One region of the Bacillus sp. FSL R5-0422 genome, then DNA from elsewhere that is predicted to be linked to it. Evidence: a T-box and tRNA genes for the amino acid it is inferred to sense, from the RefSeq annotation. Region 1 holds a T-box; the other holds one or more tRNA genes.
What was found. The T-box of region 1 lies ahead of tyrS (tyrosine--tRNA ligase). A T-box ahead of a tRNA ligase gene usually reads a tRNA of that ligase, here a tRNA-Tyr.
Positions count from the first base shown of each region.

Region 2: it encodes a tRNA-Tyr, which carries the amino acid that the T-box ahead of tyrS (tyrosine--tRNA ligase) is inferred to sense. The anticodon was not compared.

Region 1 is NZ_CP152014.1:2,570,198-2,585,855, reverse strand. Features, by position in the region: gene ccpA (catabolite control protein A) at 1-822, shown strand, start outside; gene MKX52_RS13170 (acetoin utilization protein AcuC) at 865-2,025, opposite strand; gene MKX52_RS13165 (CBS and ACT domain-containing protein) at 2,022-2,663, opposite strand; gene MKX52_RS13160 (GNAT family N-acetyltransferase) at 2,703-3,335, opposite strand; gene acsA (acetate--CoA ligase) at 3,491-5,215, shown strand; T-box leader at 5,274-5,512, shown strand; gene tyrS (tyrosine--tRNA ligase) at 5,565-6,833, shown strand; partial or broken gene MKX52_RS13145 (antibiotic biosynthesis monooxygenase) at 6,947-7,302, opposite strand; gene MKX52_RS13140 (triacylglycerol lipase) at 7,569-8,147, shown strand; gene MKX52_RS13135 (hypothetical protein) at 8,231-8,428, shown strand; gene MKX52_RS13130 (cysteine hydrolase family protein) at 8,500-9,066, shown strand; gene MKX52_RS13125 (hypothetical protein) at 9,093-9,653, opposite strand; gene rpsD (30S ribosomal protein S4) at 9,857-10,459, opposite strand; gene MKX52_RS13115 (GAF domain-containing protein) at 10,759-11,256, opposite strand; gene refZ (forespore capture DNA-binding protein RefZ) at 11,383-12,048, shown strand; gene hisJ (histidinol-phosphatase HisJ) at 12,018-12,833, opposite strand; gene ezrA (septation ring formation regulator EzrA) at 13,174-14,877, shown strand; gene brnQ (branched-chain amino acid transport system II carrier protein) at 14,918-15,658, opposite strand, start outside.
Region 2 is NZ_CP152014.1:855,336-870,993, forward strand. Features, by position in the region: gene MKX52_RS04155 (ABC transporter permease) at 1-792, shown strand, start outside; gene MKX52_RS04160 (aromatic acid exporter family protein) at 1,022-2,095, opposite strand; gene MKX52_RS04165 (glutamate-1-semialdehyde 2,1-aminomutase) at 2,342-3,637, opposite strand; gene bcp (thioredoxin-dependent thiol peroxidase) at 3,767-4,234, shown strand; gene perR (peroxide-responsive transcriptional repressor PerR) at 4,392-4,829, shown strand; gene MKX52_RS04180 (YgzB family protein) at 4,864-5,211, opposite strand; gene MKX52_RS04185 (nucleotidyltransferase-like protein) at 5,401-6,279, shown strand; rRNA gene MKX52_RS04190 (16S ribosomal RNA) at 6,597-8,145, shown strand; rRNA gene MKX52_RS04195 (23S ribosomal RNA) at 8,328-11,258, shown strand; rRNA gene rrf (5S ribosomal RNA) at 11,368-11,483, shown strand; tRNA gene MKX52_RS04205 (tRNA-Asn) at 11,493-11,567, shown strand; tRNA gene MKX52_RS04210 (tRNA-Ser) at 11,572-11,662, shown strand; tRNA gene MKX52_RS04215 (tRNA-Glu) at 11,680-11,754, shown strand; tRNA gene MKX52_RS04220 (tRNA-Val) at 11,786-11,861, shown strand; tRNA gene MKX52_RS04225 (tRNA-Met) at 11,877-11,953, shown strand; tRNA gene MKX52_RS04230 (tRNA-Asp) at 11,976-12,052, shown strand; tRNA gene MKX52_RS04235 (tRNA-Phe) at 12,071-12,146, shown strand; tRNA gene MKX52_RS04240 (tRNA-Thr) at 12,153-12,225, shown strand; tRNA gene MKX52_RS04245 (tRNA-Tyr) at 12,241-12,325, shown strand; tRNA gene MKX52_RS04250 (tRNA-Trp) at 12,335-12,408, shown strand; tRNA gene MKX52_RS04255 (tRNA-His) at 12,439-12,514, shown strand; tRNA gene MKX52_RS04260 (tRNA-Gln) at 12,524-12,595, shown strand; tRNA gene MKX52_RS04265 (tRNA-Gly) at 12,603-12,677, shown strand; tRNA gene MKX52_RS04270 (tRNA-Cys) at 12,683-12,753, shown strand; tRNA gene MKX52_RS04275 (tRNA-Leu) at 12,767-12,855, shown strand; tRNA gene MKX52_RS04280 (tRNA-Leu) at 12,892-12,973, shown strand; gene MKX52_RS04285 (hypothetical protein) at 13,229-13,654, shown strand; gene MKX52_RS04290 (phosphotransferase) at 14,077-14,871, shown strand; gene MKX52_RS04295 (hypothetical protein) at 15,018-15,449, shown strand; gene MKX52_RS04300 (hypothetical protein) at 15,514-15,658, shown strand, end outside.

The DNA of each region.
Region 1 (15,658 bases):
ACAACAACGGTTGGGGTCATCATCCCTGATATTTCTAGTATCTTCTATTCAGAGCTTGCTCGCGGAATTGAAGATATCGCCACAATGTATAAGTACAACATCATTTTGAGCAACTCAGATCAAAATACCGATAAAGAGCTTCATCTATTAAATACAATGCTAGGTAAACAAGTAGATGGGATTGTCTTTATGGGTGGAAACATCACAGATGTGCTTGTTGAAGAATTTAAGCGCTCTCCTGTGCCAATTGTTCTTGCAGCCTCTGTTGAAGAGCAGGCTCAAACACCATCTGTCAACATCAACTACGAGCAAGCGATTTATGATTCCGTTCAGCTTTTAGTTGAAAAAGGACATAAGCGAATTGCCTTCGTATCTGGCCCAATGTCAGAACCGATTAACTCTATGAGAAAGCTAGCAGGTTATAAGCGTGCGCTTGAAGAAGCGGGCATCGCATTTGATGATGCGCTCGTCGCTGAAGGCGATTACTCGTATGATTCTGGAATTGAATCACTTGCTCATCTACTTGAGCAGTCTGACAACCCGACAGCTGTTATTGCGGCTACAGATGAAATGGCGTTAGGTGTCATTCATGGAGCACAAGATAGAGGCGTATCGATTCCTGAGGATTTAGAAGTGATTGGCTTTGATAACACGAGACTTTCTCTCATGGTGCGTCCTCAACTGACAACAGTTGTTCAGCCGACATATGATATTGGTGCTGTCGCAATGAGACTGCTGACAAAGCTGATGAACAAAGAACAAGTGGATGACCAAATTGTGGAGCTTCCACACCGAATTGAAGAAAGACAATCAACAAAATAAAACGAAAAAGCAGGCTTACACATGAGTGAATGCCTGCTTTTCTTATGCCTTTTTCTTTTCTCGTCTAACGGGCATCAGTGCTTTTTCTACAGTTTGAGCATTTTTTTCTGTGATTTCTGCTTTTCTTGGGATGGGTGGATATAAATCGTCAGGATCTCCCCATGTGGATGGCAGGGTGACAGGCGATTGTTTATGCCAAGCTTGAACCCAGTCCTGAGGCAGTTCATCAGGCGGTGTCATGCCTTTCATTTCAAGCCAAATCCTGCTCCACGCCCTTGGCACAACCCGCCAAATATCGTATCCTCCTCCGCCGACAGCGATCCATTTGCCATCACAATATTGATGCGCTAACTCATGGGCAAGTCTAGGAATTTCCTCATATATTTTCATGGTGGCAGATAAATGAGTTAACGGATCATAGTAGTGTGCATCTGCACCATTTTGCGTCAAAATCACATCTGGTTTAAAAAAAGCAGCAATTTCAGTCACTGCTGTTCGGTATGCTTCAAGGAACGATTCATCTTCTGTAAATGCATCAAGTGGAATGTTGTAGGCGTACCCATAGCCCTTATCGTGACCTCTTTCCTGTACTTGTCCAGTTCCAGGGAACAAATAGCGTCCCGTTTCATGAAGTGAGACCGTACAAACCTCAGGGTCGTCATAAAAGCTGAATTGTACACCATCTCCGTGATGGGCATCCGTATCAATATATAAAATTCTTGCGCCGTATGTTTTTTGAATATATTGAATCGCCACTGAGCTGTCATTATAAATACAGAAGCCAGATGCCCGCCCTTTAAACCCGTGATGAAGTCCACCGCCAAGATTCAGTGCATGCTGCGAGTGTCCCATCATGACTTGGTCAACGGCTGTGAGTGTCCCTCCAACAAGGAGAGAAGCTGCCTCATGCATACCTGCAAACATCGGTGTATCCTCGGTGCCAAGACCGTAGCGCTCCCCCTCTGCTGTAGAGAGCTTTCCTTCACTAGCCCGCTGCACAGCTTGAATATAATCGGCTGTATGAACGAGCTTTAATTCCTCAAGGGTCGCCATACGCGGTGCGATGATCTCATCATCTGTTAACGCCTTCATTTTTTGAAGTAAGTCATATGTTAAGTAGACACGAAGCTGATTGAAGGGATGATCTTGGTGAAACTGGTACGTTTGAAAAGAGGGTGAAAAAACAAAGGTCGCTTCCTTCATTTGATCGTCTGCTCCATAGGCCACAGCACCTTATAGCCTTTTGCGCGAATCAGCTTCGTCACATGATCTGCATGCATGGTTTGAAGGCGGAAGACGAGTACTTTAGAAGATTCATTTGCATGCGGATACACAAGCACACTCAGCATTTGAATATGCTGCTCCTTTAAAATAGCCGTGATGTCTGCAAGACCTTCTGTCATTTGGTCCACTTCAACCTCTAAGTGCGACCCAGGCTGATCTGCACCTGTCAGTCTGACAAACGTACGAAGCAAATCAGTCTTTGTGATAATGCCTACAAGTTTGCCGCGTCTCACCACTGGAAGGCAGCCAATTCCATGTTCAAAAAAGACACTTGAAATCTCTTCAACGAAATCAAGCGGATGAGCAGTAATTGTCTCTAATACCATGATCTCTTCAACAGGCCGCTGAATAAAGAGCTGTCTTTTTTCTGTTTCAAATATACTTGGACTGGCATTTTTAATATCTCGATCTGTCACCATCCCAATGACAGAACCTTGATCAGATACGATCGGAATATGCCGAATGTGATGTGTACTCATTTTTTTGATGGCTTCTTCAATCGTATCGGTTTTTCGCAGCGTGATCACATCACGCTCCATTATTTGTTCAATCATCATTGTTTACCAATCCCCTTTGCCAAAAAAACGAATTGAACGTTAATACATAAAGCGCTGATGGAAGCGAAGACGATCGAAACGCTCAATCGAATCAGGACTCACATTTTTCCCGATTCTGGCCATTAAACAATTGGCTGGATGTGAGCTGATCTCTGGCTCGTCTGTTGCAAACCAAACAAGACCGCCTGCGTTCATCATTTTCTCCATCATCTTGCGGTACTCCCACACGTTTTTCTTTGTCCCCTTTAAATCCCAATGCCAGTAATATTCAGTTGTAATGACGATATAATTCTCCATTTGCTCATCCATCATGCTCACATCAAGTAAATGCTTGCCAAGTGAGCAGCCTCTAAATGGAGGAGCGACTTCAATCGCGCCAAGCTCGATTAAATTGTCCATGTTGCCCTCTGACCAGCGCTCAAGCGGATCAGGATATAAATACGTGACATAGCCGACAACAAGCTCATCCACTCGTGCAATGATAATACGTCCTTCTGGAAGGTCTGCTATTTCAACAAGTGCTTGTTTCTGTTCCTCTGGCGTGCGAAATGCCGTTAGTCCTTCATGAAACGTATAGTTCGCAAGCTCTGATGCAGGTACCGGACCTTCAATAAGGACGGAACCTGTTTCTCGCTCAATGATTTTTGAATAATAAGTTTTAGGATGCTCCACGTATCCACCGCCTCAAATTCTAGTGAGTCGTCTCTATTTTATCTTAAAACCTGCAAGAATTAAAACGGTTTCACAATAAGTTTTTTAAAAATTGAGAAAAAAAGTCATCTATACTATAATGGTCATTGTAAACGTATGCAAAGGGGGACTGTTTGATGAAAGTGGAAACGCTACCATCAGTAAAAGGGGACTATCATTTAAATGATTATGAGCAGGCATACAAAGAATTTTCATGGGAAGAAGCAAGAAAAAACTTCTCATGGTATGAAACAGGAAACATAAATGCAGCCTATGAAGCGATTGACAGACATGCGGACTCGTTTCGCAAGAACAAGGTGGCGCTTCACTACAAAGATTCACAGCGGGATGAAAAGTATACGTTCAGAGACATGAAAATCAACACAAATAAAGCGGGCAATCTGTTCAGAGAAAAGGCACATGTGCAAAAAGGGGATCGCATATTTATTTTTATGCCTAGATCACCTGAGCTCTATTTTCTTCTGCTTGGCGCCGTTAAAATTGGTGCGATCGTTGGTCCGTTATTTGAGGCATTTATGGAAGGTGCGGTCAAAGACCGTTTAGAAAATAGCGAGGCGAAGGTCATTGTGACAACGCCGGATTTGCTTGAGCGAATTCCATTTGCAGAGCTTCCGAAGCTTGAATCTGTCATCATTGTCGGCGGTGAAAACGAAGAAGTCGATGGCGTCCGGACAATTCACTATGAAAAGGCGTTTGAGGAGGCAGCAAAGGACCTTGAAATCGAATGGATGGATGAAAAAGACGGCTTTCTGCTTCATTACACGTCAGGGTCGACAGGTACGCCAAAAGGTGTGCTACATGTCCATGGTGCAATGGTGCAGCAGGATCAGACCGGTAAATGGGTGCTTGATCTGAAGGAAGATGACGTCTACTGGTGTACAGCTGACCCGGGCTGGGTAACAGGCACAGTGTACGGCATTTTTTCACCGTGGTTAAATGGGGCGACGAATGTCATTTTGGGCGGCAGATTTAATCCTGATACGTGGTATGAAACGATTGAATCACTAGGTGTGACCGTTTGGTATAGTGCACCGACCGCCTTTAGAATGCTAATGGGGGCAGGAGATGACCTCATTCAAAAATATGATCTCAGTTCGCTTCGTCATGTGTTAAGTGTAGGTGAGCCTCTGAATCCAGAAGTTATACGCTGGGGAGACGCTGTATTTGGCAAACGAATTCATGACACTTGGTGGATGACGGAAACCGGCGCACAGCTGATTTGCAATTATCCATGTATGGACATTAAACCAGGTTCAATGGGGAAACCGATTCCAGGCGTAGAAGCTGCGATTGTGGATAATGCCGGAAATGAACTTCCGCCATATCGGATGGGCAACCTCGCCATCAAAAAAGGCTGGCCGTCTATGATGCATACGATCTGGAACAATCCTGAAAAATATGAATCTTACTTTATGCCGGGAGATTGGTATGTTTCAGGAGATTCAGCTTATATGGACGAAGACGGATACTTTTGGTTCCAGGGACGTGTCGATGATGTGATCATGACATCAGGAGAGCGGGTTGGTCCTTTTGAGGTGGAAAGCAAATTGGTTGAACATCCGGCGATTGCAGAGGCTGGCGTCATTGGGAAACCAGATCCGGTCCGCGGGGAAATTATTAAAGCATTCATTGCGCTTAGAAGCGGATATGAGCCGACAGATGAACTCAAGGAAGAGATTCGTACGTTTGTGAAAAAAGGACTCGCTGCACATGCGGCACCGAGAGAAATCGAGTTTAAAGACAAACTGCCTAAAACGCGAAGCGGAAAAATTATGAGACGTGTGCTAAAGGCGTGGGAACTGAATTTACCAGCTGGCGACCTATCGACAATGGAAGATTAATTTTTTCATCAGTTGACTTGATATCAAAAATATGTTTAAAATGACATTAGTTGAATATATAAAGGTTTTGACTGAGATTCAGTAGAATCATCTTTCCCTGTCCAAGAGAGCTGACGGTTGGTGCGAGTCAGTACAAAGAGATATTCGAATTACCCTCACGAACCGCTTTTACGAAAAGGAGCATGCATGCTGTCCTGATTAGTGAAAGAACGGATTTGTCCGTTATCAGTGTAAGTGAAAAGACGTGATGTATTGTCTTTTAAGCAGGGTGGTACCGCGATATATATCGTCCCTTCGTTCATTCGAAGGGGCGTTTTTTATGTTGAATTGTAAAAAAGGAGAATGAGATATGAGTCAATTGATGGAAGAGTTATCGTTTAGAGGATTAATTCAGCAACAAACAGATGAAGAAGGTTTAACTAAATTATTAGCAGAAGAAAAAATCAAGCTTTACTCCGGCTTTGACCCGACAGCGGACAGCTTACACATTGGTCACCTATTGCCAATTTTAACATTACGCAGATTCCAGGAAGCAGGCCATCACCCTATTGCTCTTGTTGGCGGGGCAACTGGACTAATCGGCGACCCTAGCTTCAAAAAAGCAGAACGTTCACTAAACCCAGCAGAAATTGTTGAACAGTGGTCAGATAAAATCAAAGGACAGCTTTCTCAATTTCTTGATTTTGAAGCAGGTGAGAACCCAGCTGTTATCGTGAATAACTACGACTGGATCAGCCAAATGAATGTGATCACGTTCCTTCGTGATATTGGAAAAAACTTTGGCGTGAACTTCATGCTGGCAAAAGATATCGTCAGCTCTCGGATTGAAACAGGCATTTCGTACACAGAGTTCAGCTACGTCATCCTGCAATCTTTAGACTTCTTAAACCTTTACAGAAATGAAAATTGTAAGCTGCAAATTGGTGGAAGCGACCAGTGGGGAAATATCACATCTGGACTTGAGCTGATCCGTAAGTCTGAAGCAGAAGGGGCAAAAGCATTCGGTTTAACGATGCCGCTTGTCACGAAAGCAGACGGTACGAAGTTTGGTAAAACAGAAGGCGGCGCCATCTGGTTAGATAAAGAAAAAACATCTCCATATGAGTTCTACCAATTCTGGATCAACACAGATGACCGTGACGTCGTGAAATACTTAAAATACTTTACGTTCTTATCGAAAGAAGAGATCGCATCGTACGAAGAAAAAGTGCAAACAGCGCCTGAAAAACGTGAAGCACAGCGCCGTCTAGCAGAGGAAGTCACGACACTCGTACATGGCCGTGAATCACTAGAACAGGCAGTCAACATCTCAAATGCACTATTCAAAGGTGAGATTAAATCTCTTTCAGCCGAAGAAGTCAAAGTAGGCTTTAAAGATGTACCATCAATGGAGAAAAGCAGCACAGAAGAATTAACACTTGTTGATCTTCTTGTGGAATCAAAGCTGTCACCATCAAAACGCCAAGCACGTGAAGACATCACGAATGGCGCAGTTTCCATCAACGGAGAGAGACAAACCGATAAAGACTACGTCCTTTCAGCTGAAGATAGAATTGAAAACCAATTTACCGTCTTAAGAAGAGGGAAAAAGAAATATTTCCTTGTGACGTATAAATAAATTCTTATGAAACAGTAAGCATCATGAAAAGCACCTCAAATGTTCGTATACATTGAGGTGCTTTTCTTTTTTATTTAGAAGTAGGAATCAAGCTTTTACAGAGCGGTTTTCTCTCATTTGTCTGCTTCTTGTTCAAGAAGTGAATCTTCTTTTGTATAAGCATGTTCTACCTTACAAATTCGGGTTGTATAGGCTTCATACCAATCCTTTTTCCCTTTTTTTGAACACGCTGATGTGCTGTATGTGCTTTCCATTCTTTGATAGCTACTAATGAATTCCAGTAAGAAACAGTGATTCCAACGCCATGTTCATCTCTTACACTTTCTATTCCAAGAAAGCCGTCTAGTTCTTTCGCTAATTCTTCCATTTTTTGAGCAGCCGCAGCGTATTCCTTCTGCTCGACATTTGTTCGTTTTGATGTGAAAATCACGGCATAATAAGGTGTTGCAGGTGCTTGAGTAAATAACATCTGATAGAACCTCCTTTTGTCTAACATATTATATATGAAAGAAAGTCTCGTAGTCTTTTTGTTTTAATTTAAAAAAGTCCAAGGTGCTTTATGATTATTTATATTTCTGTAAAATCATCTCATAAACATTACCTTGTTCACTTTTCTGACATATTTTTCTTGTATAAAATAGAGTCGAATAAGATGAATAAGGGGGAATGAAAGTGTCGTTATTGATGAAAAGGAGTTTACAGATTCTCGTTGCATTTGCATTGGTGATTGGTTCAATGGCTTTTATCCAGCCTAAAGAGGTGAAGGCGGCTGAGCATAATCCAGTGGTGATGGTACATGGTATTGGAGGAGCGTCTTATAACTTTGCTTCGATTAAAAGTTATTTGGTTGGACAAGGCTGGGATCGAAACCAATTATTTGCTATCGATTTCATAGACAAAACAGGGAATAACCGCAACAATGGTCCTCGTTTATCTAGATTCGTCAAAGATGTGCTAGACAAAACGGGTGCCAAAAAAGTAGATATTGTGGCTCATAGTATGGGCGGAGCGAACACATTATACTATATTAAGAATCTAGATGGCGGCGATAAAATTGAAAACGTTGTCACAATTGGTGGAGCAAACGGACTCGTTTCAAGCAGAGCATTACCAGGCACAGATCCAAATCAAAAAATTCTTTACACATCTGTCTACAGCTCAGCTGATCTTATCGTCGTCAACAGCCTCTCTCGTTTAATTGGCGCAAGAAACGTTCTGATCCATGGCGTTGGCCATATCGGTCTATTAACCTCAAGCCAAGTGAAAGGGTATATTAAAGAAGGACTAAACGGTGGAGGACAGAATACGAATTAAAAATGAAAAAGACAGCGACTTGTGCTGTCTTTTTTGATGTCATCGCTATATGGCAGCTACTAATTGGTTAAGGAGGCAACAGGTTGACACACAGACTCAAGCAATATTTCTTCGGATACTATCTCTATTTTCCATGCTCATTTCTCATCATCTATTTCATTTGGATGAAGTTCGTCAAATCAGTTCAAATAGGTGAGGTGCTGTCTAATTGTACATCGATTCTCGGTATCTATTACATCATCGCTAGTGTGTGGTTCGTCTTTTTGATGAAAAAGCAGTAAAAGCGTGTACAAAAGAATCACCATTCCTTACACTACATGTAGTGTATAAGAATCTTCGGAGGTGAGCGTTTGTGCAAACGAGTCAAAAGGCTTTGATCATTGTTGATGTACAGAAGGCGTTCGAGCATGAAAAGTGGGGCGAACGAAATAATTTAGAGGCAGAGAATAATATCAGCCAGTTATTGAGGTTTTGGAGAGAGAAAGGCTGGAAAGTCATTCATATTCAGCATACAGCCGACAATCCAGACTCTTTGTTTCATCCGGCAAATGAAGGACATCTGTTCAAAGATATTGCCAGACCGTTAGAGGAAGAAACGGTGATCCAAAAGAAAGTGAATAGCAGCTTCATTGGTACGAACTTGGAAGAACAACTAAGATCAAGCCATATGGACACGGTCGTGATCGTAGGGCTCACAACACCGCATTGTGTATCCACAACCACAAGAATGAGCGGAAATCTTGGCTTTGATACGTATCTGATTTCGGACGCAACAGCAGCCTTTGGGCTAACAGATCAAACCGGTACATATTTTGACCCAGAAACGATCCACCGGCTCTCACTTGCAACCCTGCATGATGAATTTGCGACTGTTATGACAACAGAGCAGCTCATTGCAAAATGGACAAGTCAAGAATGAACGTTTGAAAGCTCCTAGAAAGATATCTAGGAGCTTTTTTGCGTATTAAGCGATTGTTTTCGTTGTTTCTTACGTGAGTAAACGAGATCAATCTCAATAAATAAAAAACTGACAAAGAATGATAAAATCAATACGCCGTAATCCCCTATCGATACATTCATAAAGTTTAAGTAAAGGACATACTTGATAGAGAGATGAAAAACGATCCAAGAACTCACCCATTCCAAAGCATAAGTGAGCCATACAGGAAGTTTAAGGAGATAAGCCAGTCCTTTTCCTATGAATAGAAGGACAGGTGACCAAAAGACAACGATAACACTCACGAACAAAGAGAAAGAGATCAAAGAAAAAAACGAATCATACGCGATGGTTTCTCCAAAAAGAAAATTCACGCCTAAAACAGTGATGTATAGCAATACACTTGGAACCGCAATCACAAAGCAGAGAGAAAAAAAGAGCAGGAAGATAAACAGACTTGCAGCAAATCTATTTGGCGGTTCATCTATGATTTGTTTTTTTCTTAAAAGTGAATAGGCGATAGCAGCTACCGCTAAGAGTAAGAATATAATGATTGTGATACTATACATGGAACTCCTCCATCTAAGTACTATAGAAGACCATCCGATTGGATATGTCATCCATCATCATTGTATCAATATTTCCCTATATTTGTATACGGTGATTTGGAGGGGCCGTATTTGAAGAAAGAATGTAAACAAAAAACCCTAGACCACCTTGAATAATCAAGGGATCTAGGGTTTTTTTGATCTCTCTTTTGAGAGTCATGAAATTAACGAGAGTAGAACTCAACGATTAGTTGTTCGCTGATTTCAGGCGCTAATTCAGAACGCTCTGGAAGACGAGTGAAAGTTCCTTCAAGCTTTTCAGCATCGAAAGTAAGGTATTCAGGAACGAAGCTGTTCACTTCAACTGATTCTTTCACAACTGCAAGGTTTTGAGATTTCTCACGAAGAGCAATCGTTTGACCTGGTTTCACAGAGAAAGATGGGATGTCTACACGGCTTCCATCAACAAGGATGTGACCATGGTTAACTAGCTGACGAGCTTGGCGACGAGTACGAGCAAGGCCAAGACGGTATACTAAGTTGTCAAGGCGAGTTTCAAGAAGAATCATGAAGTTTTCACCTTGTTTACCAGGAAGTTTATCAGCTTTGTCAAATAGTGTACGGAATTGACGTTCGTTCACACCGTACATGTGACGAAGCTTTTGCTTCTCTTGTAATTGTAAACCGTATTCAGATAGTTTTTTGCGTTGTCCTGGACCATGTGGGCCTGGAGCGTAAGGGCGTTTTTCAAGTTCCTTACCTGTTCCGCTTAATGAAATGCCTAAACGGCGGGAAATCTTCCAACTTGGACCTGTATAGCGAGCCATAATGTGACTCCTCCTTATTTGTTTTTATTTGTGAAAAATAAAAACCGTCTGTTCTTTGTCTTTTCCGTCATTATGTTTTCATGCATCCTCGCTCCAGCAGCAGGGAGTTACAAGATGCACCTTCCTATAGAAGGAACAAAATGATACAAAAAAGCCGAACAAAAAGGCTGCCATATTTCACACAAACTCTATTATATGATGCTGGATAGGAGAAGTCAACCTATTTAGGGGCAATGGCGATGCTTCGCGTCTGCGAAGAAAAATAAAAAAGCAGACAATGCGCCTACTTTTTTGTAAGATTATGCATTTGTAGAGGAAGACAACGCCTTTTGGAGTACCTCGGTCAATTGAATTAAGTAGGTTTCATCTACTTCACTGAAACGGTCTTTCACAGGACTGTCAATGTCGAGAACCCCAATGATCTCTCCATTTACTTTGAGCGGAACGACAATTTCAGATTGTGATGCTGCATCACATGCGATATGTCCAGGGAATGCGTGCACATCAGCGATACGCTGGACTTCACCTGTTGCAAAGGCAGTACCGCAAACGCCTTTCCCAGATGGAATACGCACACATGCAGGCAGTCCGTTAAACGGTCCGAGCACAAGCTCATCGCCTTTAGCCAAATAAAATCCTGCCCAATTGACCTCTGGGAGTGAATGATACAATAGCGCCGCCGCATTTGCTAGGTTAGCAATTAGATCTGGCTCACCATCTGTAATGGCTTCGACCTGTTTAACGAGCAATTGATAGTCTTTTGATGGATCGCCAGACTGTTTTTCGACATGAAACATGAAAATCTCCTACTTTCTATCTCAAAAATACATAACTTGCATCTCACATGTGGGATTTGTCGAGCAATAGTAAAAGGAACTTCCGCCTTCATCTTGAAGTATGTACTCATGAAGAGGGGTGAGCGGATGAAAACATCAACAACCGTGCAAACAAAAGATCGTATTATTGAAGCTGCCATCAGACTTTTTAACCAAAAAGGATTTTCTGGAACCTCTGTCCGTGAGATTGCGAAGGAAGCAAATGTCAACGTTGCCCACATTTCTTATTACTTTCAAGGAAAAGGAGGGCTGCTTGAGCAGCTCGTATCCGAATTTTATGAAGGCTATATTCACATGATTGAATCACATATCCATCACATGGAAACTCGTCATGCAAAAGAATGCTTATTACATGTGGTTTTTGATATTTTATCTTATCAGCACAAGCACCGTCAATTAACCCGTTTCGTTTATCGAGAGGTGACGATTGATTCGACGCTCATTAGAGAAATTATGTCGACCTATTTAACGAAAGAAAAATATTTGTTTCAGCTCATCATTGAAAAAGGAAAAAGCACCCATGTGATTTGTGAGCAGCTCTCCATCGCATCTTTTATGATTCAGCTGAAATCACTACTTATGATGCCCTATTTACAGCCGCAATATTTAATGGAGGTGCTTTACTTAAATCCAAATGAGCCTTATTTCTATCAAACATATTTTAAGGAACTGAGCCGCTCTCTTCATCATTTACTAGAACCAAAAAAGCAGGCGTTAGATTCTCATTTAAAACTCATAATGTCTTCGAATTGATCATAAGCATATCCGAGATCTTCCGCTTGATGGGCATCAGACCCAAATATAAGCGGAATTTTTTTCTGTTTTGCAAGATCAATCATCCATTGATCTAAATAGATACTTCTGGCATATGTTTTACGAAGACCTGATGTATTAAAATCTAAGGACATGCCTTTTTTTGCCGTTTCTTCAAGACAAAGGGTAACCTTTTGACAAAGTGCAGGTGTCATCTCAAATGGGAAAAGCTGTTTGAATTTCTGCACTAGGGTGATATGACCGATTCTATTTGGCTTATATCGACCTAAAGATGATAGAATAGAAGAATGAATTTGGTCATAGTAGTTTTGATAGACCTGTTCGATGCTGCCATAGAGGCTTATTAGCTGCTGGAAGGCATGCTCGTCAAAATCAAGGCAAATATAATCATCGCCAGCAGGAAGAAAGTGAACAGACAAAATGCTATCGTCTAGTTCTGGACCATAGCAGTCTAAAAAGGCACTTGTTTCCTCTTCATACTCTTTGATATAGTCAACCTCAAGCCCAGTTTTTACTATTAATTGTCCTTTGTATTCCTGTTTCAGCTGATCCAATTTCGTTATATACGATTCAAGTTCTTGAAGCTTCATGGCACTATCCTGCGCTGGTGTTGGATCATGGAACGATGGAGGCAGAGGGGCATGCTCAGTAAAGGTTATGGAATCAAATCCCTTTTTGATGGCTTTTTCAATATAAGAATGAAAAGAATCAGGCGTGCCGTGCGGGCAAAACGGTGTATGTAGATGTGCATCTTGCTTCAGCATGTCGTCACCTCTTGTCGATATTTTGAAAAACGTCATGTTTATCAGTGAAAATAATGAAAAATCATGACCAAAAATGCTGGTTACATGGTATCATAATAACAATGAAAACGACAGCTTCCGCATACATAAAAGCAGGTCACATGAATACGTGTGATCAAATGATAGAAAGCGCTCAAATACTTTCTTGAAAAACATACATAAAACCGTGAATGGATGGTATTGGAAAACATACGATCCTGTTTATAAAAAGACAAATGCAAAGCGGACACGAAAGGGTTCTCAGGTCTACTCGGGACACTTTTACCCTGACATCACTTAGATCACAACAAGGGGGCTCATTATGGAGTTTATCATCGGTTTAATTGTCATTTTGCTTGCTTTGTTTTCAGTCGGTTATTTCCTCAGAAAAAATATATATAAAGAGATTGACCGATTGGAAGCATGGAAAATTGAAATTTTAAACAGATCAATTGTAGAAGAAATTTCAAAAATCAAACACTTAAAAATGACCGGAGAAACAGAGCAATTTTTTGAAAGGTGGCGTGCAGAGTGGGACGATATCGTCACAGCCCATCTTCCAAAGGTAGAGGAGCTATTATATGACGCAGAAGAGTATTCTGATAAATATCGATTCTCCAAAGCCAAGCAGGTTCTAACTCATATTGAGGACTTGCTGAGTGCTGCTGATTCGAACATCGAAGACATTTTAAAAGAAATTGCAGACCTTGTCACAAGCGAGGAGCAAAATCGCAAGGACATTGAAAAGGTCAAAGAGCAATACCAAACGGTTCGAAAAAATCTGCTTGCGTACAGCCATTTATATGGCACCCTTTATGACAAAATGGAGCAGGACTTAGATGAGGCCTGGGAAGGGATTAAGCAGTACGAGGAAGAAACAGAAAACGGAAACTACATGAAAGCAAGAAAGATATTGCTTGAGCAAGACCGCAGACTCGACCAGCTTCAACTATATATCAATGATGTACCAAAGCTTATTGCAGACTGCAAACAAACCGTACCAGGTCAGCTGACGAAGCTGAAAGACGGATATCAAGAAATGTCGGAAAAAGGCTACAAGCTGGAGCACATCCAGATCACGAAAGAGCTGGAGACTTTAAACAAACAGCTTGCGAGAGCGGAAAAATTGCTCATTGATGAACTCAATTTAGAAGAGGCATCAAGCATTCTGCAAATGATCGATGATGCGATTGAGACGCTGTATGATCAGCTGGAGGCGGAAGTAGAGGCAGGTCAGGAAATCAAAAGCAGAATGCCTGAGCTCACAGAAGCATTCGAAAAGCTTGAGCAAGATCACACACAAACAAAGGCAGAAACGGCTCTTGTAAAAGAAAGCTACAAGCTGACAGCAGGAGAGCTCGATCAACAGAAAGCCTTCGAAAAACGTTTAGAAGAAATTGAAAAGCTGATGAAACAAATCCGTGAGAAGCTTGATCGTGATCACGTGGCATATTCATTACTAATGGATGAAATCAATCAGCTGGAGACCTTTATCGAAGATGCAAAAGCATTGCATGACACATTTAAAGGTCATCTCCAATCATTAAGAAAAGAAGAATTACAAGCGAGGGAAACACTGGCTGAGCTTAAAACGATGTTGACAGATACAGTACGTCAGCTACATAAAAGCAATATTCCAGGTGTACCTGCTGAGATGAAAGAGCGGGCTGAAAAAGCACAGGAGATGATTCATCAAGTGCACGAGCAGCTAGAAAACCTGCCACTCAACATGACAGCAGTAAATCAACAATTAAAAGAAGCCTCTGACACAGTCAGGAATGTTGTGGATGAGACAGAAGAAATGCTTAGTAAAGTGGATCAAATTGAACGAATCATTCAATATGGCAATCGCTTTAGAAGTCAAAACCATATTCTTTCAGAACAATTAAAAGAGGCGGAACGAAGATTTTACGCTTATGATTACAACGGATCATTTGATATAGCAGCAGCAGCTGTTGAAAAAGCATCACCAGGCGCTGTACAAAAGCTATTAGCTCAGCAAGAAAAAGAGTATCAGCATCAATAAAAAAGCTGAAGTCCATTTACAGGACTTCAGCTTTTTTCTGTTAAGATGCTTGTTTCTCCCGCTTTTGGGAAGCAGAAGAAGTGATGAGAGAAAGAATGAACCCAATGACCACTCCGAAAATAGCAGGAACAACCCATCCAATACCAAGGTCATATAAAGGTAATATCGTTTGGAAGAGATCCTCCACTGGTCCAATCGGGAGTTTCGCTGCTACTAAGCCGTCAAACAAACTGACGCAGCCTGTTAAAATCAAAGTAAGGACGTAAACAGGTCTTCTTTGACCAATCCATCTATCTGCTAACGACAAAACAATGATGACAATCGCTAATGGGTAAATGGCAGTTAAAACTGGGACAGAGAAAGCAATAATATGAGCAAGTCCAAAATTTGAAATGATAAAACTGAATAATGTCACGAGTGTAACGACCATTTTATAAGAAAGTTTAGGTAATAAATTCGAGAAATACTCTCCGCATGATGTAACGAGACCGATACTTGTCGTTAAACAAGCAACCGTAATCGCAGCACCCAACACAATATTTCCTAAGCTGCCAAATAAGAATTGAGAAGACTGAGCCAAGATTTTACTACCATCTCCAACAAAACCAATGGCATGTGTACTTGAAGCGCCTAAATAAGCAAGAGATAGATAAACAAATGTTAATCCGCAAGCTGCAATCAGACCCGCTTTGATACAAGCAGATGTCAGTGCCTTTTTACTTGTCACACCGCGTCCTTTAATGGCGTTGATGACAACAACCCCAAACACTATAGAAGCAAG
Region 2 (15,658 bases), 1.7 Mb from region 1:
ATTGGCAGTGTGATTGTCTTTTTATTTCTGATCTTAGCAATATTCGCACCGCTCATTGCTCCTTTTGGAATCAATGAACAATCTCTCGGTGAGCGATTTAGTGCACCATCAGCTGCACACTGGTTTGGTACAGATGATTTCGGCAGAGATATATTCTCAAGAGTTGTGCATGGCGCGCGGATTTCCTTATGGGTTGGTTTCTTCTCGGTTCTCGGGTCTGTCATTTTAGGCACACTGCTTGGATTGATTGCAGGCTATGGCGGTAGAGTGCTAGATGCTGTGATCTCGAGAGTGTTTGATATTTTACTCGCTTTTCCTAGTATTCTACTGGCGATTGCAATCGTCTCCATCTTAGGCCCCTCCTTACAAAATGCCCTTATTGCCATTGCGATTATTAATGTCCCAACCTTTGGACGGCTCGTTCGTTCAAAAGTGCTGAGTATTAAACAAGAAGAATATGTGTTAGCAGCAAAGGCGGTTGGGATGTCACACCGCCGCATCGTGCTGCGTCACATTCTGCCAAATAGTATGGTGCCGGTCATCGTACAGGCGACGCTTGCGATCGGAACAGCGATTATTGAGGCAGCAGCTTTAGGTTTTTTAGGATTAGGTGCACAGGCACCAAGCCCAGAGTGGGGGAAAATGCTTGCCGATGCGAGACCTTATCTCGTTCAAGCCCCTTGGACATTGATTTTCCCAGGTGTCGCGATCATGCTGACAGTCTTAGGTTTTAACCTGATGGGAGATGGATTACGTGACACACTGGATCCTAAAATGAAGAAAATAAAATAAGACCAATTCTATGAATTGGTCTTCAGCGTGTAGACAAACCCTCGCATTCGGTGTCAATCCTCCGTGCTGGTGCTCACGAATGTCAAATTCGCTCCGCGCCAGTACTCGTCCTTCCTAGGGCTGCAAAGGTTTTCTATCACGCTGTAAAGAAGACAAAGGGCTAAAATCAAGATCATTTTAGCCCTTTGTCAACAATCTTAGACCAATTCTATGAATTGGTCTTTTCTGTCTATGCTTCTTTTTCTTCTGTCTCAATTTCACTGTCTTTTGGGTGATACGTCTGGAAGCTTGTAATCAATGTATCTAAATGTTCTAGTTCATCACGGTATTCGATGATGCTGGACATAACATTTAGCATATTGTAATCGAGCAAGTCATTTTCTTGGTTTTGCTGATGCTGGATAAATGATTTCGTTAACGTTTCAAGGCGAAGAGAGCATTCATTTTGAAATTCATCATCCTGCGGTTTCATTTTACCGACGAATTTCATCAAGGTGCGCTCATGCCAATACAGTAAGTAATCAATTTCATCTGTTAAGCTTTCCCTGAAATGCTCTGGCATCAAGTGAATTTCATTTTCTAATTTATGAAGCTTTTTCAGCAAGTAAAGAGCGCGATTCGATGCCATAATGGCCTGTCTGAACAAAACGAGCTTTCTTGATTTTACATAGGTTGTTTTCTTTAAATAGCTTCGTTCTTCTTTGTATAACAAGTAAATGTGATCTAATTTGATCATACGTTCTTTTATTTGATCGATGTCATCCTTTAAAGTGGAATGATCAGTAGACTGTCTGGAGCTCAGTCGAATCCATTTTAAAATCTCCTCCGTATTTTCCATAATGTGATGAACAAGCTTTGTTTCATACTTTGGCGGCAGGAAGATTAAATTTACTAAAAATGATGAAAGAACTCCTAATACCACAGTAGCTGTTCGAATTAAGGCAAAGGAAAGGAAATGATCCCCTGCACTTTCTAAAATCGCAATGACGGTTACAAGTGCAATTGGAATCGTGTGTTCAATCTTCAGCTTTAAATTAATGGCAATGACCATGACGGCGGTTAAACCGATAATGACTGGTCCAGTGCCAAAAAGCAGGCCGAACGTAATGGCAAGTGCTGCTCCAATAATATTGGCTTGCACTTGATCAACAATCGTCAAAAAAGATCGATAAATAGATGGCTGGATAGCAAATACAGCTGCAATCCCCGCGAAGACGGGCGTTGGCAACCCAAGCCATGTTGCCAGGTAAAGCGCGAGTACAATGGCAATACCAGTTTTTAAAATACGGGCTCCAAGTTTCATTGGTTTTGTCCCTGCATTCCTTTCTTTTAGATAATAGATGATCACTCGTCATTTATTATAAATATTTTGATGAACAACTAAGTAATATACAGCGGTCTTCCGAAATATTCAAGTGATTTTTGAAAGTTCATGAAAACATCAAAAGAAGGTATTGAGAAGAAATGTAACAGATTCACACGCTTTTGACAAACAAGAGCTGGTCAATAAAAAAACAGGCGCATTTTTTTACGCCTGTTTTTGACCCTATTATGATTGTTTCAACTGTTCAAACGCACGATCTACTGCTTGCAGCGTCTCAGAAATATCTTTTTCAGTATGTGCGATCGTTAAGAACCAAGCTTCATATTTAGAAGGAGCGAGGTTAATCCCTTGTGAAAGCATTAATTTAAAGAAGCGGGCAAACATTTCGCCATCCGTATTTTCAGCCTGCTCATAGTTTACAATGGTTTCTTTTGTGAAATAGACAGTGAGAGCCCCTTTTAAGCGATTCACTGTAATATCTACTTGATGTTTTTTGGCATGGGCTAAAATGCCTTCTTCTAGCATAGCGCCAAGCTGATCTAGACGCTCATAAACACCATCTTGTTTTAACACTTCCAAGCAGGCAATTCCAGAAAGAATAGATGCAGGATTTCCTGCCATCGTGCCAGCTTGATAGGCGGGTCCAAGAGGAGCGACTTGCTCCATAATTTCTTTTTTACCCCCATAAGCACCGATCGGGAGTCCGCCACCAATGATTTTTCCTAATGCGGTGAGGTCAGGTTTTACTTGAAGCAAGTCCTGTGCGCCTCCGTACATAAAGCGGAAAGCTGTAATCACTTCATCATAGATCACAAGTGCGCCCTTTTCATGAGTGAGGTCATTGACTTGTTGCAGGAAACCGTTCTTAGGCTCTACGATGCCGAAGTTCCCGACAATTGGCTCGACAAGGACAGCTGCGACTTCATCGCCCCATCGATCCAATGCTTCTTTGTAGCTGTCAATATCATTGAATGGAACGGTAATGACTTCATTGGCAATGCTTTTTGGTACGCCTGCTGAATCAGGGGTTCCTAAAGTGGAAGGACCAGAGCCAGCTGCCACAAGTACAAGATCAGAGTGACCGTGATAGCACCCGGCAAACTTAATGATCTTTGTTCTGCCTGTATAAGCACGTGCCACACGAATCGTTGTCATCACGGCTTCAGTACCTGAATTGACAAAGCGAACTTTGTCCAAAGCAGGCATAGCTTCTTTCAGCATTTTGGCAAAAGTGACTTCATGCTTCGTTGGCGTTCCGTAAAGAACACCTGATTCAGCCGCTTTTGTAATCGCTTTTGTAATATGAGGGTGGGCATGTCCCGTAATAATAGGGCCGTATGCTGCTAAGTAATCGATATAGCGATTTCCGTCAACATCCCAAAAATAAGCGCCTTCTCCTTTTTCCATCGCTACGGGTGAACCGCCACCTACTGCCTTATATGAACGAGAGGGGCTGTTGACACCTCCAACAATATGCTCCAGCGCCTCTTGATGTAATTTTTCTGATTCTGTGAATTTCATAAATAGCCTCCTATCTCAACGTATCACGTCGTCTATCATTATTTTAACATGCCGATGCAAGCGTCCTTAGTTGAATATCCTCTCAAAATTGGATAGGCTATTTAAAAAATAGGTTGGAGGGATTGTGTTATGACAATCGAAGTAGGCCAGCAAGTACCTGAAATTGAATTAACCGGTGACAACGGGGAGAAAGTAAAGCTTTCTGACTTTAAAGGAAAACATATTGTTCTTTATTTCTATCCAAAAGATATGACACCCGGCTGTACAACAGAAGCATGTGATTTCCGTGATCGCCATCAAAGCTTTGCAGAATTAGATGCTGTCATTATCGGCGTAAGCCCAGACAGTCAGGACAAGCATCAAAAGTTTAAAGAAAAACATGATTTACCGTTCTTACTTCTTGTAGATGATGAACAGAAATTGTCTGAAGCCTTTGGAGTGTGGAAGCTGAAAAAGAACTTTGGCAAAGAATACATGGGCATCGAACGTTCAACGTTTCTTATTAATAAAGAAGGAACGCTTGTGAAAGAGTGGAGAAAAGTTAAGGTGAAAGACCACGTAGAAGAAGCGCTTGAGGAACTGAAAGCTCACGCTTAATATCATCACAGGATTGGACTGGCAGACATGCCGGTCTTTTTTGTGAAGAAGAATAGGTAAAAAAGAGGATTGTAATTGACAAAGATTCGGCTCTGGGGGTACACTATTTATAAAGATTACAATATAAGAATATTTTTGAAGAGAGGTGCATGATGAAATGGCTGCTCACGAACTAAAAGACGCTTTAGATGCTTTAAAAGAAACCGGTGTTCGAATTACTCCGCAGCGCCATGCCATCTTGGAGTTTCTCGTAAATTCTATGACTCACCCAACCGCGGACGATATATATAAAGCACTTGAAGGTAAATTTCCAAATATGAGTGTCGCAACGGTTTACAACAATTTACGAGTCTTCCGGGAATCTGGATTAGTAAAGGAATTAACGTACGGTGATTCCTCAAGCCGATTTGATTTTGCGACATCCGACCATTACCATGCGATTTGTGAAAACTGCGGAAAAATAGTGGACTTTCATTATCCTGGCCTTGATGAAGTGGAACAGCTTGCATCCCATGTGACGGGCTTTAAAGTTAGTCATCATCGCTTGGAGATCTATGGAACTTGTCAAGAATGTGCGAAAAAAGAAAATCATTAATGAAAAAGCTGACCATTTAACCGGTCAGCTTTTTTTATGACTTTTTTCGATTGTAGGATTCATCAAACTCTTTGCCTTCTAATCCTGGATCGAGTGTAAGCGGCTCTCTGCAATGCATGCACATGTCCACCCGCCCAAGCACTTTTGTTTCCTTCTCACAGCCTGGACATACGACACGGACTGCCTTCGTAGAAAGCATACCGATCCAAAAGTAAACCACTGTACTCAATCCGATCGATAAGACGCCGAGTAGCATAAAGAAAGTCGACAGCCAAATCGATTCTTTGAAGAACACACCGATATACATGATCAGAAAGCCAACAAAAACCAAACTAAGTGCAAATGTTCTGATTTTATTAATCTTACTGGAGTATTTCGCCATCCCTAGTCCCCCTTGTCTCCAATATAGCACATTTTACCTTTCCGTTTGAATTAGTTATAGAGTTTTGTGAATAAATTGCTTATAATGATTCAATGATCTTTTTTCTTGAATTGAAGGAATTTTGATTCTATGAGGAGAAATACATAGCATTAGAGAAGAACTTTACACCCGAGTATTGGAGGAATCACTATGGAAAATCTTCTCCGTCCTATTTATCAAGAGAGAGCAAGTCACCCAGACACATTGGCTGTGATTATAGTAGAAAGAAGACACAAAGTATCTTCTGAGACGGATAACTTTGATGCAGCACTTTTAGTCATTGTAAAAGAAGCGGAAGAGCCGTTATTTATCAAGCACTATGAATCTGCTCACCAAACAGCTTCTTTAAATGTTGTCACAGATGAGCAGTTGAAGGAATGGATTACCCTTGGCACGAATCGCCGTATCATTGATTGGATTTTAAATGGGAAAGTCCTATTTGATCGAAATGAATATATTTTCAACTTAATTGATGACCTGAGTACATTCCCATTTTCAAACCGCAAACTTAAAATCGGTTTAGAATACGGCAAGCTTATTCGAAGGTATATAGAAGGAAAAGCATTTTTTGAGTCAAATCAATTCCTTGATGCATATAATTCAATTGTGCATGCGCTGCATCATTTGGCACGTATTGAAGTCATCGATAAAGGCTTCCATCCAGAAGTGACAGTTTGGAATCAGGTACGACATATGGAACCGGAAGTTTATAAACTTTATTCAGAACTCATTGAAAGCCATGAAAGCCTTCATAAGCGTTTGGAACTTTTATTTTTAGCAAATGACTTTTTGATCCATTCAAAAGCAGAAATTGGCGCCGCTCATTTGCGTCATGTCATGGAACAGCAAGATATATGGCTTTTTGGAGAGCTTCTCGCGCATCCTGACCTCAAGTATTTTACGCCTGACCTTAGCGTCATGATTGATTTCTTTGTGGAAAAAGGAATTGTTCAAGTGGAGCCGATTGAGACAAAGGGACAAAAAATCTATCATCGAGGATATTTTGTGAAAAAAGATGTTGACGCTTGAATATTATGATGGTATATTATTATACGTCGCTAACGAGCAACCAAGTTGCTTTGAATGAAAAGCTGACAAAAAGAAATTCTAAAAAACACTTGACGCCCACAGCGTCAAAATGTTATATTGAGAAAGTCGCCTCTGAGAGACGACGAAGATGATCTTTGAAAACTAAACAAGACAAAACGTACCTGTTAATTCGAGTTTTTATAAAAAATCCTATGATGTTTCATAGGTAGTCAGTCAAACGCTGACGAGGCAGGAAATGATCACATGCTAAGTTCGCTACATCGTGTAGCAACGCATGTGTGATATGCATCCTGCATACCTCGGAGAGTTTGATCCTGGCTCAGGACGAACGCTGGCGGCGTGCCTAATACATGCAAGTCGAGCGAACAGAAGGGAGCTTGCTCCCGGATGTTAGCGGCGGACGGGTGAGTAACACGTGGGTAACCTGCCTGTAAGACTGGGATAACTCCGGGAAACCGGAGCTAATACCGGATAGTTCCTTGAACCGCATGGTTCAAGGATGAAAGACGGTTTCGGCTGTCACTTACAGATGGACCCGCGGCGCATTAGCTAGTTGGTGGGGTAATGGCTCACCAAGGCGACGATGCGTAGCCGACCTGAGAGGGTGATCGGCCACACTGGGACTGAGACACGGCCCAGACTCCTACGGGAGGCAGCAGTAGGGAATCTTCCGCAATGGACGAAAGTCTGACGGAGCAACGCCGCGTGAGTGATGAAGGTTTTCGGATCGTAAAGCTCTGTTGTTAGGGAAGAACAAGTGCGAGAGTAACTGCTCGCACCTTGACGGTACCTAACCAGAAAGCCACGGCTAACTACGTGCCAGCAGCCGCGGTAATACGTAGGTGGCAAGCGTTGTCCGGAATTATTGGGCGTAAAGGGCTCGCAGGCGGTTTCTTAAGTCTGATGTGAAAGCCCCCGGCTCAACCGGGGAGGGTCATTGGAAACTGGGAAACTTGAGTGCAGAAGAGGAGAGTGGAATTCCACGTGTAGCGGTGAAATGCGTAGAGATGTGGAGGAACACCAGTGGCGAAGGCGACTCTCTGGTCTGTAACTGACGCTGAGGAGCGAAAGCGTGGGGAGCGAACAGGATTAGATACCCTGGTAGTCCACGCCGTAAACGATGAGTGCTAAGTGTTAGGGGGTTTCCGCCCCTTAGTGCTGCAGCTAACGCATTAAGCACTCCGCCTGGGGAGTACGGTCGCAAGACTGAAACTCAAAGGAATTGACGGGGGCCCGCACAAGCGGTGGAGCATGTGGTTTAATTCGAAGCAACGCGAAGAACCTTACCAGGTCTTGACATCCTCTGACAACCCTAGAGATAGGGCTTTCCCTTCGGGGACAGAGTGACAGGTGGTGCATGGTTGTCGTCAGCTCGTGTCGTGAGATGTTGGGTTAAGTCCCGCAACGAGCGCAACCCTTGATCTTAGTTGCCAGCATTTAGTTGGGCACTCTAAGGTGACTGCCGGTGACAAACCGGAGGAAGGTGGGGATGACGTCAAATCATCATGCCCCTTATGACCTGGGCTACACACGTGCTACAATGGACAGAACAAAGGGCTGCGAGACCGCAAGGTTTAGCCAATCCCATAAATCTGTTCTCAGTTCGGATCGCAGTCTGCAACTCGACTGCGTGAAGCTGGAATCGCTAGTAATCGCGGATCAGCATGCCGCGGTGAATACGTTCCCGGGCCTTGTACACACCGCCCGTCACACCACGAGAGTTTGTAACACCCGAAGTCGGTGAGGTAACCTTTATGGAGCCAGCCGCCGAAGGTGGGACAGATGATTGGGGTGAAGTCGTAACAAGGTAGCCGTATCGGAAGGTGCGGCTGGATCACCTCCTTTCTAAGGATATATGGAGCAGCGTGCGTTTTCGTCTTGTTTAGTTTTGAAGGATCATTCCTTCAAAACATGTCTCTAGCGAGACAGGATTGTTCTTTGAAAACTAGATAACAATAAGTAATACATTCACATTGAATGCAATGCAAAGTTCATCACACATAGTGATTCTTTCTAAAGTAAGAAATGGTTAAGTTAGAAAGGGCGCACGGTGGATGCCTTGGCACTAGGAGCCGATGAAGGACGGGACGAACACCGATATGCTTCGGGGAGCTGTAAGCAAGCTTTGATCCGGAGATTTCCGAATGGGGAAACCCACTGCTCGTAATGGAGTAGTATCCATACTTGAATACATAGAGTATGAGAAGGCATACCCGGGGAACTGAAACATCTAAGTACCCGGAGGAAGAGAAAGCAAATGCGATTCCCTGAGTAGCGGCGAGCGAAACGGGAACAGCCCAAACCAAGAGGCTTGCCTCTTGGGGTTGTAGGACACTCTATACGGAGTTACAAAGGAACGATATAAGCGAAGAGGTCTGGAAAGGCCCGCCAAAGAAGGTAACAGCCCTGTAACTGAAATGTTGTTCTCTCCAGAGTGGATCCTGAGTACGGCGGAACACGTGAAATTCCGTCGGAATCCGGGAGGACCATCTCCCAAGGCTAAATACTCCCTAGTGACCGATAGTGAACCAGTACCGTGAGGGAAAGGTGAAAAGCACCCCGGAAGGGGAGTGAAATAGATCCTGAAACCGTGTGCCTACAAGTAGTCAGAGCCCGTTAAAGGGTGATGGCGTGCCTTTTGTAGAATGAACCGGCGAGTTACGATCCCGTGCAAGGTTAAGCAGAAGATGCGGAGCCGCAGCGAAAGCGAGTCTGAATAGGGCGCATGAGTACGTGGTCGTAGACCCGAAACCAGGTGATCTACCCATGTCCAGGGTGAAGTTCAGGTAACACTGAATGGAGGCCCGAACCCACGCACGTTGAAAAGTGCGGGGATGAGGTGTGGGTAGGGGTGAAATGCCAATCGAACCTGGAGATAGCTGGTTCTCTCCGAAATAGCTTTAGGGCTAGCCTCAAGGTAAGAGTCTCGGAGGTAGAGCACTGATTGGACTAGGGGCCCCTACCGGGTTACCGAATTCAGTCAAACTCCGAATGCCGATGACTTATCCTTGGGAGTCAGACTGCGAGTGATAAGATCCGTAGTCGAAAGGGAAACAGCCCAGACCGCCAGCTAAGGTCCCAAAGTATACGTTAAGTGGAAAAGGATGTGGAGTTGCTTAGACAACCAGGATGTTGGCTTAGAAGCAGCCACCATTTAAAGAGTGCGTAATAGCTCACTGGTCGAGTGACTCTGCGCCGAAAATGTACCGGGGCTAAACGTATCACCGAAGCTGCGGACTGTTCTAACGAACAGTGGTAGGAGAGCGTTCTAAGTGCTGTGAAGTCAGACCGGAAGGACTGGTGGAGCGCTTAGAAGTGAGAATGCCGGTATGAGTAGCGAAAGACGGGTGAGAATCCCGTCCACCGAATGCCTAAGGTTTCCTGAGGAAGGCTCGTCCGCTCAGGGTTAGTCGGGACCTAAGCCGAGGCCGAAAGGCGTAGGCGATGGACAACAGGTTGATATTCCTGTACCACCTCCTCACCATTTGAGCAATGGGGGGACGCAGGAGGATAGGGTAAGCGCGGTATTGGATATCCGCGTCCAAGCAGTTAGGCTGGGAAATAGGCAAATCCGTTTCCCGTGAAGGCTGAGCTGTGATGGCGAGCGAAATTTAGTAGCGAAGTTCCTGATTCCACACTGCCAAGAAAAGCCTCTAGCGAGGTGAGAGGTGCCCGTACCGCAAACCGACACAGGTAGGCGAGGAGAGAATCCTAAGGTGATCGAGAGAACTCTCGTTAAGGAACTCGGCAAAATGACCCCGTAACTTCGGGAGAAGGGGTGCTTCTTAGGGTGTTAAAGCCCCGAGAAGCCGCAGTGAATAGGCCCAGGCGACTGTTTAGCAAAAACACAGGTCTCTGCGAAGCCGTAAGGCGAAGTATAGGGGCTGACGCCTGCCCGGTGCTGGAAGGTTAAGAGGAGCGCTTAGCGTAAGCGAAGGTGCGAATTGAAGCCCCAGTAAACGGCGGCCGTAACTATAACGGTCCTAAGGTAGCGAAATTCCTTGTCGGGTAAGTTCCGACCCGCACGAAAGGCGCAACGATCTGGGCACTGTCTCAACGAGAGACTCGGTGAAATTATAGTACCTGTGAAGATGCAGGTTACCCGCGACAGGACGGAAAGACCCCGTGGAGCTTTACTGCAGCCTGATATTGAATGTTGGTACAGCTTGTACAGGATAGGTAGGAGCCTTGGAAACCGGAGCGCTAGCTTCGGTGGAGGCATCGGTGGGATACTACCCTGGCTGTATTGACCTTCTAACCCGCTGCCCTTATCGGGCAGGGAGACAGTGTCAGGTGGGCAGTTTGACTGGGGCGGTCGCCTCCTAAAATGTAACGGAGGCGCCCAAAGGTTCCCTCAGAATGGTTGGAAATCATTCGCAGAGTGTAAAGGCACAAGGGAGCTTGACTGCGAGACCTACAAGTCGAGCAGGGACGAAAGTCGGGCTTAGTGATCCGGTGGTTCCGCATGGAAGGGCCATCGCTCAACGGATAAAAGCTACCCCGGGGATAACAGGCTTATCTCCCCCAAGAGTCCACATCGACGGGGAGGTTTGGCACCTCGATGTCGGCTCATCGCATCCTGGGGCTGTAGTCGGTCCCAAGGGTTGGGCTGTTCGCCCATTAAAGCGGTACGCGAGCTGGGTTCAGAACGTCGTGAGACAGTTCGGTCCCTATCCGTCGCGGGCGCAGGAAATTTGAGAGGAGCTGTCCTTAGTACGAGAGGACCGGGATGGACGCACCGCTGGTGTACCAGTTGTTCTGCCAAGGGCATCGCTGGGTAGCTATGTGCGGACGGGATAAGTGCTGAAAGCATCTAAGCATGAAGCCCCCCTCAAGATGAGATTTCCCATTCCGCAAGGAAGTAAGATCCCTGAAAGATGATCAGGTTGATAGGTCTGAGGTGGAAGCGTGGTGACACGTGGAGCTGACAGATACTAATAGATCGAGGACTTAACCTATATTCTATTGTGAAGTTTGAACATTGTTATCTAGTTTTGAGAGAACATTTTTTAAATATCTCTTGATTTATTTTCAATACATAGTATAATATCTTTTGTCACTAAATTGTCTGGTGATGATGGCGAAGAGGTCACACCCGTTCCCATACCGAACACGGAAGTTAAGCTCTTCAGCGCCGATGGTAGTTGGGGGTCTCCCCCTGTGAGAGTAGGACATCGCCAGGCTTTCTTCATTCCGCAGTAGCTCAGTGGTAGAGCTATCGGCTGTTAACCGATCGGTCGTAGGTTCGAATCCTACCTGCGGAGCCAATTTGGAGAGCTGTCCGAGTGGCCGAAGGAGCACGATTGGAAATCGTGTAGGCGGTAACCCCGTCTCAAGGGTTCGAATCCCTTGCTCTCCGCCACAATTTACATAATAGAGGGCCCGTTGGTCAAGCGGTTAAGACACCGCCCTTTCACGGCGGTAACACGGGTTCGAATCCCGTACGGGTCACCATTTTACAGAATATACACCAGTGTTTTTATTTGGAGGATTAGCTCAGCTGGGAGAGCATCTGCCTTACAAGCAGAGGGTCGGCGGTTCGAGCCCGTCATCCTCCACCATATCTTTTATATCATCGCGGGGTGGAGCAGTTCGGTAGCTCGTCGGGCTCATAACCCGAAGGTCGCAGGTTCAAATCCTGCCCCCGCAACCAAATTATTTTATACAACCAAAATGGTCCGGTAGTTCAGTTGGTTAGAATGCCTGCCTGTCACGCAGGAGGTCGCGGGTTCGAGTCCCGTCCGGACCGCCATTTTTAAAAAGAATACATGGCTCGGTAGCTCAGTTGGTAGAGCAACGGACTGAAAATCCGTGTGTCGGCGGTTCGATTCCGTCCCGAGCCACCACTATTTGCCGGTGTAGCTCAATTGGTAGAGCAACTGACTTGTAATCAGTAGGTTGGGGGTTCAAGTCCTCTTGCCGGCACTGTTTTTCAAATGTGGAGGGGTAGCGAAGTGGCTAAACGCGGCGGACTGTAAATCCGCTCCCTCCGGGTTCGGCGGTTCGAATCCGCCCCCCTCCACCATTTTTTCATAGGGGCATAGTTTAAAGGTAGAACAGAGGTCTCCAAAACCTCCGGTGTGGGTTCGATTCCTACTGCCCCTGCCAATTTTCTTAATATGATTCATAACATCTATGGCGGTTGTGGCGAAGTGGTTAACGCACCAGATTGTGGCTCTGGCACTCGTGGGTTCGATTCCCATCAATCGCCCCATTTTATTATTGGGCTATAGCCAAGCGGTAAGGCAACGGACTTTGACTCCGTCATGCGTTGGTTCGAATCCAGCTAGCCCAGTTAATTTGCGGAAGTAGTTCAGTGGTAGAACACCACCTTGCCAAGGTGGGGGTCGCGGGTTCGAATCCCGTCTTCCGCTCCAATAATGGCGGCATAGCCAAGTGGTAAGGCAGAGGTCTGCAAAACCTTTATCCCCGGTTCAAATCCGGGTGTCGCCTTTTTGAAAAGACTGCCGGGGTGGTGGAATTGGCAGACACACAGGACTTAAAATCCTGCGGTAGGTGACTACCGTGCCGGTTCAAGTCCGGCCCTCGGCACCATGTTTTTAATTATAAGTTGCGCTCTTTAATGATCATGCCGGTGTGGCGGAATTGGCAGACGCGCACGACTCAAAATCGTGTTCCTCACGGAGTGCCGGTTCGACCCCGGCCACCGGTATCTACTTTTAGATATTCTTTATGATGGTCAAGTACAGAAGAATAAAGGAATATCTACGTTTCAAACGTCTTTCTACAAATTGTAGGAGGGCGTTTTTTTATTTGTTTTTTAGCTGATTTTTCACACGAAAAAATTTCTTCAAATCGTGTTCAAAGGAAATTAACTTTTACTTTAATGATGGTTACCTTATGATTAAACTAAAGAGGCAGGATAATAGAAGAAGGATTGTATAAATTATACATAGGTGGTGTTGTAATGATTACGGTTAAAAATTCTGAAAGTTATCTTAAAGATAGCATTGGTGAAGATATCGATGATATAAAAAAGGTTTGGGAAACATTTAAAGCTTTTTCAAAGGAGACTGTTGAGGGCGAAGAAGATAAAGAAATTTTATTTCAGTGTGGTGTCTATGATTTTACAGGAGAGGAACTATTTCATTTTGACTTGGTACGTCAGTTTACAGTTTATGAAGAAGATGATTATTCACACATGGAACAACTGCACTGTGAATTTTTATTTAAACCAACAAGCAAGTTAAAAAAGTTAAAGGTGGTAGAAGAATGGTCAATGGATTATGACGATATAGATCATTTTTTTAATCATATTGAAAGTATTCATGAATTTACAATACCTTTGAGTTTAAAGCCGATAAAATTAGACATATATCAAGAAGAACTTTAATTCTTATTTTATTAAGAGGTGCTTTACTTTAAAAGGGGATACCGTGCCTTTTGGAATAATTGATCGCGGAGTGCCGGTTTGACCCCAGCCACCAGTATCTATTAAAAGTTTCATAATCGGTTTTTACCGTCAACCTAACGTTCCACCCTCGTGGTGAAGCGTTTTTTTGTGGTTTAAAAGAGTTATTTAAATAAAAAATAGAAACCTATTAGAAAATAATGAGTATGTACTTCTTTAGCAGATTAATCTTTAGATGATTTGCAACATTTGATAAGATACATTTAACCATGGAAGGAAACAAAACGGTGTAGCACATTTACATCAAACAGTGCACTTTCTTTGAATAACTAAATGAATATTTGTGGGTACATACACATCTTTAGCTGACATCATCATTGTGACCCAGTTTGAGGGGAGAATTTATGAAAAAACAAAATGATCATGAGGAGTTATTGACAGGTGGAAATGTCTCGAACGTTTATCGTTCGGGAGAGACGGTTCGTCGAGAAGTAAAGTCAGACAATATTAATATACGAAAGCTGCTGAAACATTTAGAAAAAAAGAATTTCTCCTATGCTCCAAAGTTTTTAGGGGTTGATGAAAAAGGCCGAGAGATCTTGTCCTTCATTGAAGGTGTAGCCGGTCATGATCCCTTAGAAGAATACATGTGCTCTCACAACGCTTTAAAAGAAATAGCAAGAATGCTTAGACGGTATCATGATGCTATTTGTGATTTTCCCATTTCAGACGATTGGAAACGAATGGACAATACGCCTAACAACATAGAGGTTGTGTGCCATAATGATTTTGCGATGTACAACATTATTTTCAAAGATAAAAAGCCAGTGGGGATCATTGATTTTGATGTAGCTGCTCCGGGTCCAAGACTTTGGGATATCGCTTATACCCTTTATACATGTGTGCCTCTCAGTAGATTTTTTCGCACTGAAGCGGGGGAGATCGTTCATTATCACGCATTAGAACATGCAGGCCATATAAAGTATAGAGTCAAACTGTTTTTTGAAGCTTATGGTGAGGAAATAGCAGAAGATTATGTGGAGATGGTGCTGCTGCGTTTAAAAGGGTTATGTCAGTACATGAAACGAAAAGCGAGTGACGGGGATATTGCTTTTCAAAAAATGATTGATGAGGGGCACCTTGAACATTATCAAAAAGACATAAAATTCATTCATGAACACAGAAAAGAATGGGTTTGAGAATGCCAAGGGCCTTCAAAAAGAGAAGGAACAATTAGGTGTTTATACCATTCTTATCACGCTTAAATTAGAGACTAAAAGAAATTGACTTTATCTAGACCTAAAGTTATTTTTGAAATAGAGAGATTTGAAGGGGGCTGGAAATGTTGTTTGAAGTGATCGTTTATGATAAAGCAAAATATCATTATGATGGGGATTTTCCAAAGGACTTATCTATTGATCAAGCCTTCGTACATACAGGCATGTTTTTGGGTTGGATTATTGATAATGATTTGTTCAGTGAAGAATTTGAAGAAGACATTGAGGTTGAGATTCAAAAATTCAAATCACGAGAAGTGACAGGGACTCAAATTTATATGGACTGTGATGGAGTGTTTTCAAATGATATGCTGAATGATGAAGGAAATGAATTTGCCCAAGATTATTTCGATTTTGAAAATGGGTTGTATTTAGATGACTACGAGGAGACATTTCCAGAAGCCGAAGATGTATATGATGTTAAAGATAGTTGGGAGAACTACGAAAAAATCAAAAAAGTGATTCAAAAACGTTATTTAGATTGGATGAATCAGCGTTAAGACATCAGATTTATGATTCAATTATAAATGAGTAATAGAATGTTAAAAAGGCGGAGTTGTTAACTTGCAAATGAAGACGATTTTACAGACCCTCATTGAAGACGAGAGATCACATGATTATCCGCTTTTTAGACAGTACTGTGTGAAGAAAGAACAGGGTCTGCGTAAAGATGCGTTAAAGGTTCTCCAGTTATTTGTTGAAGAGATGA